2 regions of the Apilactobacillus pseudapinorum genome follow, and region 1 is predicted to be linked to the other one. Evidence: predicted binding sites of a transcription regulator. Region 1 holds the regulator's gene; the other holds the start of a gene.

Region 1 (4,344 bases):
CCTTGGTGTATGGTTTTTGTTGATATGCGACAACCCCATCAAAACCTTCAGCTTTTAAAACTGTAGTTGAATCAAGCAGTTCAGTTTCGACCTTAACTTCAACATCTGGATTGTTATTTTCCCATTCCTTTAGAAAAGATAACTCGTCGTTTCTAATACCATATGCAATTATTTTCATTATGAAACCTCCTATTTATATTTACTTAGTCATAAAAACTATAACAGGTGTTCTTTATTAATATCGACACCATGACTTTTTAAATAGTCTATCTTCTTTTTTCTACTTTGATGCTTAAAGTGATATTCAGCACTTAACGCATCATGTTTATTATCAAATTCTTCATGATAAATCATCTCAACAGGTAAGTGATTTTTAGTATACTTAGCCCCTTTACCTGATTGATGTTGCTCTAGACGATGCTTTAAATCATTAGTATATCCACCATATAAAGAATTGTCTCCACACTTGAGAACATACATAAAATATCTATTTTCCATATAAAACATTCCTAACATATTCTGTATACTCGTTAGACTCATCTTGATAAACAGTTATTGGTGGAAGAATTTTGGTGCCACCATTTTTACCAGATTTTATTCCTTCAATCAAAACCATGTTAGCATCTTTTTGCTTTCTAGGATGAATAAATCGAATTACTTTTGGCATTATGTCATGCGACTTCATTGAATCTAGTAACTCTAATAACCTGTCTGGCCTATATACGAAAAATACTTTTCCGTTTGTTTTCAATAAATCAGAACACACAGTGTTAATTTTGTCTAAATTGGTAGTAATTTCGTGTCTTGCGATTGCTAAATATTTATTAGGATTTTTCTTGCTATTATCTAAATTAGGAAAATATGGTGGATTACATGTAATCACATCAACTGAATCCTTTGCTAGATAATCCGTAGAATTATCTAAATCATCATTAATAACTTCTATTTTATTTTCAAGATTATTAAGCTCAACACTTCTCTTTGCCATGTCAGCCAATCTTGGTTGCAGTTCAATTTCCCATATCTTTCCACGGGTCTTATGTGACATAAATAATCCAACTGCACCGTTTCCGCTACATAAATCAACAGTAACGGAAGAATCCTTTTTAGGTAGTTTAGCAAAATCAGATAATAATACCGCATCAAGTGAAAATGAGAACACTTCGGGGTTTTGAATGATTTTAATGTCATTGCTGTATAACTGATCAATTCTTTCATTTTCTTTCAAAAGGTTGTTCATTTATATTCATCCCCCATTTTTTCCTTGCATATACTCATAATAATAGAATACTATTAAATAATAAAGTACGAGAGGAGTTAAATAATGTATTCTTTCTTAAAGATTTTATCTAGAATCATTTTATACCCAATAAATGGAGCACCAACATTCAAAAACAAACAACGTATCCCTGAGGGAAACTACATACTAGTCGCACCTCATCGTACCTGGTTTGATCCGTTATATTTTGCATTAGCTGCTAGTCCAAAAGAATTTGCCTTTATGGCTAAAAAGGAATTATTTAAAAATCCATTTCTTAAATTTGTATTAGTCCACGCAAACGTTTTAAGTGTTGATCGTGAAAACCCAGGGCCATCTGTAATTAAAGAACCAGTTAAAATTCTACAAAATTCAAATAAGTCTCTAATTATCTTCCCTTCTGGAACAAGACATTCACAAGACTTAAAAGGTGGCGCAACATTAATTGCTAAATTATCTAAGAAGCCATTGTTGCCAGCCGTATATCAGGGTCCACTTACATTTAAGAGCCTATTTTCTAGAAAAAGAGCTATCATTAATTTTGGTGATCCAATCTATCTAGATAAAGGTATTAAGCTAAATGAAGAAGGTCAAAAAGCAATTGAAGATCAAATGCAACAAGCCTTTGATAAGTTAGACCAAGAAATTGATCCCGAATTCAAATACATTGACCCTTCTAAAAAGTAATAAAAAAGACATAATCATTTGATTATGTCTTTTTTTTACTTGGCGTTAGCCTTCATACTATTCATCATTTGATTTAATTTCTTAGCTGATGGCTTTTGACCCATTTGCAACATCATTGCTCTTAATTGATCCTTGTTAATTGGGGGATTATCTTTAAGATATTTTTCCATGTACTTACGTGCCATGAAGAATCCACCAAATAGACCTACGATTAAAGCTAAAATAATTAGAATAATCCAAAAGAATGGTGACATAATTCTTCCTCCCTCCATTTATTTCTATTATTAATTTTACACAAATTAATAATTAAATTCAAAAGTTTTTTAGTCGTCACGAAGCCCTTTCTTTCTTTGAACTTCTTTAACTTTTTCTGGGGTAACTTCTTTACCCTCTTTATTAAAGATTTGAACCATTTCAATTTGGCTTCTCATGTTTTCTTTAAATCTTTTTAGATATTGTTTTCTAAGATCGGCTCTTTCGGCCTCTTCTTCTTTACTTAATCCTTCATTTTTAGCTTTATGAGCTAATTCGTTAATTCTAGGAATAAGTTTCTTTAAAATTGGATCTTCTGCTTCTGACATTTTATCCTCTCCTTTACGAACATTTGTTTTTATTTGTTTAATATGCTATATTTAAAACATTGAAAATACATATAAGAAACGGGGTATCGATTTGACTTTTTCAAAAGAAGAAAAATCTTCTAAACAATTAGCTATTTTAGAATTTATCTGGAAAAGAATCAATAGTCAAGGTTATCCTCCAACCGTTAGAGAAATTGGAGAAGCCGTTGATCTTTCTTCAACTTCTACTGTGCATGGACATTTAAGCCGTCTGGAAAAGAAAGGATTTATTGTTAAAAATCCTGCTAAACCTAGAGCACTAGAAATTACTGAAGACGGACTAAAAACATTGGGAGTAAATACTCATCCTGGACAAATCCCAGTTTTAGGAACTGTTGCTGCCGGGGAACCAATTTTAGCCGTGGAAGATACTTCCGAATTTTTCTCTATGCCTGAACAATACGACAATTCTGATGAAATCTTCATGCTTACCATTCAAGGTGAAAGTATGATAAACATTGGAATTTTAAATGGTGATAAGGTCATCGTTAGAAAACAATCAACTGCTAACAACGGTGACATTGTTATCGCCATGACATCAGAAAATGAAGCAACTTGTAAAAGATTCTTTAAAGAATCAGATCACTATCGTCTTCAACCAGAAAATGATAATTTAGATCCTATCATTTTAGATCAAGTTTATATCATTGGTAAGGTCGTTGGTTTATTCAGAGATAGTGTATTTTAAAATACTTCGCCTTCATAGTGATATTCTGGCATCTTTTCAAAGTCAAAGGATTCAACATCACTAACCTTTGTTAAGTATGACTTAGAACCATTTGAAAGCATTAAATTAACAATTGCATCCTTTTCATGGAATAAAACAACCGGTTTACCAATTGCATAAGCATATCCAATTTCAAAAGCTGTACCGCTATCAACATTATCGTCTACAAAGTCGATAATTGCGATGACGGCATCAGCTTTTTTTATTTCATCGACATCTAGTTGAAATACATCTTTAGACCATTGACTACTACCAATTTCGGCACCATCATTCACATTTGAATTTCTTGGACTAAAGTAATCTGTTACTGTTTTGTTTGCATCTAGTGCTTTTTCAACTCTTTCGATTCTTTCAATCTGTTCGTCATCAAAAAATGGACCTGCCAAATATAATCTCATGTTTATTCCTACTTTCTATCATAAATTCTTTGATGGTTCTTAACACCCTTAAGTGTAAATGTTGCATCATCATTGCTTGTATCAAAACTAAGTTCTTGGTCCTTAATTGGTACCCAATCATTAAAGATACTTTCATATTCAGAAACGGATACTTGTTTTCTGTTTGCGATATCAGAATCAATTTGACTTATCAATTCATTGTTTTTAAATTCTTTACATAATTTCATCGCAAAGAATTCACCTTGAGCTCCAGAACCGTAACTGAATAATCCAATTCTATCTCCAACATTTAACTGATCAGAATTATTTATTAATGACAAGAAGTTTAAATACAATGAACCAGTATAAAGGTTCCCGATGTTTTCATTATATACTTTTCCAAAACCAAATTCTGTTTTTAGTTTATCTTGATGTTCTTCACTAGCTTCATCAATAATCGCTCTTAATGCTTTAATCCCCATTTTTACATATGGTAAATGGAAAGTCATTGCAGCAAAATCTTCTATAGTTTTGCCAGTGATTTGCTTGTATTCATCCCATGTCTTTTTAAAGAAGTCCACATAAACATCATTTGAATAATGACCATCCACAACTGCTTCAGTTCTATATAATGGTCTCCAAAAATCCATTACATCATCAGAATAAAATGTACTT
Region 2 (4,344 bases), on a different contig from region 1:
ATAAAGTATCAAATGCCAAAGAACTCTTTCCAGAACCTGACAACCCGGTCATTACTGTTAGTTTGTTTTTAGGAATTGAAACGCTAATATCCTTTAAGTTATGTGCACGGGCACCTTTAATAACAATCTTATCGTTTTGCACCTTGTTTCCTCCTTACATCTGACTCTTTAAATCCATCACCGTATCACGCAATGCAGCAGCTTTTTCGAAATCTAGTTTTGCGGCTGCTTGTTTCATTTCCTTGGTTAATGTTTCGATCATTTGTTTTTGATCTTTCTTGGTTAGTTTTTGGAAATCAGATTCGATAAATGAATGATCTTCTTTATCATTATCATCTTTATTACCATAACTAATTAAGTCACGAATTGGTTTCTTAATTGTATGTGGCGTAATTTGATGTTCTTTATTGTATTCTTGTTGAATGCTACGTCTTCTGGCAGTTTCATCGATTGCTTTTTGCATTGAATCAGTTACATAGTCAGCGTACATAATAACTGCCCCATTTTCATTTCTGGCAGCACGTCCAATCGTTTGAATCAATGAACGTTCATTTCTTAGGAATCCTTCTTTATCGGCATCTAAGATAGCAACTAGTGAAACTTCAGGAACGTCAATTCCTTCTCTTAACAAGTTAATTCCAACTAAAACATCATATTTACCTAGTCGTAAATCTCTAATTATTTTAGTTCTTTCCAGTGTCTTAACATCTGAATGTAAGTATGCCACTTTAATCCCTAGGTCTTTCAAGTAATCAGTTAAATCTTCAGACATTTTCTTGGTTAAAGTCGTAACAAAAACACGTTCGTTCTTTTCGATTCGATCGTTAATTTCACCAACTAAGTCATCCATTTGTCCCATAATTGGACGCACTTCTACCGTTGGATCTAACAAACCAGTTGGTCGAATAATTTGTTGAACAATGTTCTTTTCAGGTGTCTCTTCCAATTCACGTGGTCCTGGCGTCGCAGACATATAAATTGCTTGATTAACACGTTCTTTAAATTCGGGCATCTTTAGCGGTCTATTATCAAGAGCACTAGGCAATCTAAAACCGTACTCAATTAAACGCTCTTTTCTAGCTTTATCACCGTTGTACATCCCACCTACCTGTGGCAATGTTTGATGTGATTCATCGACTACTAACAAGTAATCATCTGGGAAGAAATCTAATAGCGTATAAGGTGCTTCACCCGGTTTTCGATTATCCATATATCTGGAATAATTTTCAATTCCGTTGGTATATCCCATTTCTGCCATCATTTCAATATCATAAGTAGTACGTTGTTTTAATCGTTGCGCTTCTAGCAATTTACCTTCTTTTTCAAATTCGGCAACTTGTTCTATCATTTCTTCCTTAATTCCTTTTAATGCATGATCCATGTTTTGATCATCAGTCAAAAAGTGGGTTGCTGGGAAGATAATAATATTGTCTTTTTTACCAATAAATTCACCGGTTAATGTGTCGATTTCTTTAATAGAATCAATCTCATCACCAAAGAATTCAATTCTAAACGCGTGTTGGTCTCCCGAAGCAGGAAAAATATCAACAACATCTCCATGAACCCTAAATCGACCACGCTGAAAATCAATATCATTTCGATCAAATTGGATTTCAACTAGTCTTCTTAGTAATTCATCTCGCTCGATTTGTTGACCCACATTTAGTGCAATCGTATGTTTGTAGTATTCTTTAGGACTTCCTAATCCAAAAATGGATGAAACAGATGCAACAATGATAACGTCATTTCTAGTTAGTAATGAGTTAGTTGCGGCATGGCGTAGTTTATCGATTTCATCATTGATTGAAGAATCCTTTTCAATATAGGTATCACTTGAAGGTACATATGCTTCTGGTTGGTAGTAATCATAATAACTAACGAAGTATTCAACTGCGTTATTAGGAAAGAACTCTTTAAATTCACTATATAGTTGACCCGCTAATGTTTTATTATGCGATAAAATCAACGTTGGTTTATTCACATTTTTAATCACATTAGAAATCGTAAAGGTCTTCCCTGTACCCGTAGCCCCTAATAGGATTTGTTGCTTTTGTCCATCTTCAATCCCCTTGGTTAATTGACTAATAGCCTCTGGTTGATCACCAGTAGGTTTATATTTTGATACTAATTCAAATTTATTATTATTTTCGCGTTGGATTTCCAAACAAAGTCCTCCTTTGTTCACTCGTAGGGTTTTCGACCCTTTTCATTCATATTTAATAATATTTTAACATACGAACAAACTTTCTAAAACTAATGTTCTCCTTTTTAAGAGTAAAAAAAGACTGGTATTAAAACCAGTCTTTTTGATTACTTTTTATAATGATGAAACGTATTCAAATGCGTTTTGACCAGCAATTCCACCGTCTCCAACGGCAGTAGTTACTTGTCTTAATTCTTTTTGACGAACGTCTCCAATGGCAAACACACCATCAATATCAGTTTCCATTCTTTCGTTAGTCTTAATCCAACCTTTTTCATCAGTGATGTTTAGGTTCGCAAATGCTTCAGTCATTGGGTTGTTACCAACATAAATAAATACACCAGAAGCGTCAACAACGCTTTCTTCGTTAGTCTTGTTGTTTACAGTTTTTACACCAGTAACTTTCATGTCATCTCCGATAACTTCAGTTACATTAGTGTCCCAAATGAATTCAATTTTGTCATTAGCAAATGCACGGTCTTGAATAACTTTTTGTGCACGAAGTTGATCACGACGGTGAATAACAGTTACTTTCGAAGCTAAACCAGCAAGGTAAAGTGCTTCAGAAATAGCTGAATCTCCACCACCGACAACTACGACTTCACGGTTCTTGAAGAAGGCACCATCACATACGGCACAGTAAGAAACTCCTCTTCCACCGTATTCATCTTCACCAGGCACGCCTAGTTTACGGTATTGTGAACCAGTACCAATGATAACAGAACTTGTTTCGTAACTACCTTGGTCGGTGTTAACAATCTTTGAATTACCCTTGTCTTCAATTGATTCAACAGTTCCGTATTCATACTTGGCGCCAAAGTTAGTTGAGCTTTCGTACATATTCTTAGCTAAATCTGGTCCTAAAATGGATTTGAATCCAGGATAGTTTTCAATTTCAGCTGTGTTGTTCATTTGACCACCGTAGATACCACGATCAATCATTAAAACTGATAAATTAGCACGAGAAGCATATAGTGCGGATGTCATTCCACCAGGTCCAGCACCAATAACAATTACGTCATATTTTTCCATAATTAACTTCCCCTTTCATATATTCAATAAATGATACTTTACTATCATATGATAGATTTGTCCATTAATTAGCACACAAACTAATTTTAAAGTTTCTTAGCTAAATCTTTAATGTATTCTTTCAATTGGTCTGCAACTTCTGGATGTTGTAGTCCAAATTCAATGTTGGTTTGTAGCCAACCGAACTTGTTACCAGTATCGAAACGGTCACCTTTGAATTCGTGAGCGTAAACTTTACCATCTTTATTTAATGTATCAATAGCATCAGTTAATTGAACTTCATTACCTTTACCTGGCTTAGTGTTTTCCAAAATATCAAAGATTTCAGGAGTTAATAAGTAACGACCGATAATCGCTAAATCACTAGGTGCGTCTTCAGGATTTGGTTTTTCAACGAAGTTAACAACGTCGTATAGGCCATCTTTAACTTCTTTAGCTGGGTTAATTACACCGTACTTTGAAGTATCTTCATGAGGCACTCTCATAACAGCTAAAGTTGAAGAACCTGTTTCTTCGTAACTATCAATTAATTGCTTAGTTAATGGTGTTTTATCTTCCATTAAGTCATCACCTAACATGATAACAAAAGGATCATCGCCAACAAAACTCTTGGCAGTATATACAGCATCCCCTAAACCATTTGGATGTTCTTGACGTTTAAAGTAAATGTTTAAGCCATTAGTTTTCTTAACTGCTTCTAACATTTCCTTTTTACCTTTACTTTCGAGGTTTAATTCTAGTTCAGTGTTTGAATCAAAATGATCTTCGATGGCACGTTTGCCTTTACCGATAATGATTAGGATATCAGTGATTCCTGATTCAATTGCTTCTTCAACGATTAGTTGAATTGCTGGTTTATCAACTACTGGTAACATTTCTTTTGGCATTGCCTTAGTTTCTGGTAAGAATCTAGTTCCTAATCCAGCAGCTGGAATGATTGCCTTTTTAATCTTTTTCATCTTTATAAACTCCTATATCGATTAGTCTAATTCTTCTCGACCTTTACGGTTCATTAATTGTTTAATTGCATCATCAATTGTTAATTGGTTGTGTAGCACTTTGTAGATTGCTGATGTGATTGGCATATCAATACCACGTTGAGCTGCTAA

Evidence for each region. Region 1 encodes LexA, which represses DNA repair genes until DNA is damaged. Its sites were predicted from a motif close to CNAACANNTGTTNG; they were not measured.
Region 2: the regulator LexA is predicted to act here: its motif matches at 2,236-2,249, upstream of uvrB (excinuclease ABC subunit UvrB).

The regions. Positions count from the first base shown of each region.
Region 1 is NZ_BAABVU010000010.1:36,000-40,343, reverse strand. Features, by position in the region: gene ABWU86_RS00985 (D-2-hydroxyacid dehydrogenase) at 1-178, opposite strand, end outside; gene ABWU86_RS00980 (GIY-YIG nuclease family protein) at 217-480, opposite strand; gene ABWU86_RS00975 (tRNA1(Val) (adenine(37)-N6)-methyltransferase) at 488-1,240, opposite strand; gene ABWU86_RS00970 (lysophospholipid acyltransferase family protein) at 1,322-1,945, shown strand; gene ABWU86_RS00965 (YneF family protein) at 1,981-2,199, opposite strand; gene ABWU86_RS00960 (DUF896 domain-containing protein) at 2,269-2,526, opposite strand; gene lexA (transcriptional repressor LexA) at 2,618-3,253, shown strand; gene ABWU86_RS00950 (nucleoside 2-deoxyribosyltransferase) at 3,250-3,690, opposite strand; gene ABWU86_RS00945 (hydroxymethylglutaryl-CoA synthase) at 3,699-4,344, opposite strand, start outside.
Region 2 is NZ_BAABVU010000033.1:12,546-16,889, reverse strand. Features, by position in the region: gene uvrA (excinuclease ABC subunit UvrA) at 1-142, opposite strand, end outside; gene uvrB (excinuclease ABC subunit UvrB) at 155-2,164, opposite strand; gene trxB (thioredoxin-disulfide reductase) at 2,318-3,238, opposite strand; gene galU (UTP--glucose-1-phosphate uridylyltransferase GalU) at 3,322-4,194, opposite strand; gene ABWU86_RS05975 (NAD(P)H-dependent glycerol-3-phosphate dehydrogenase) at 4,216-4,344, opposite strand, start outside.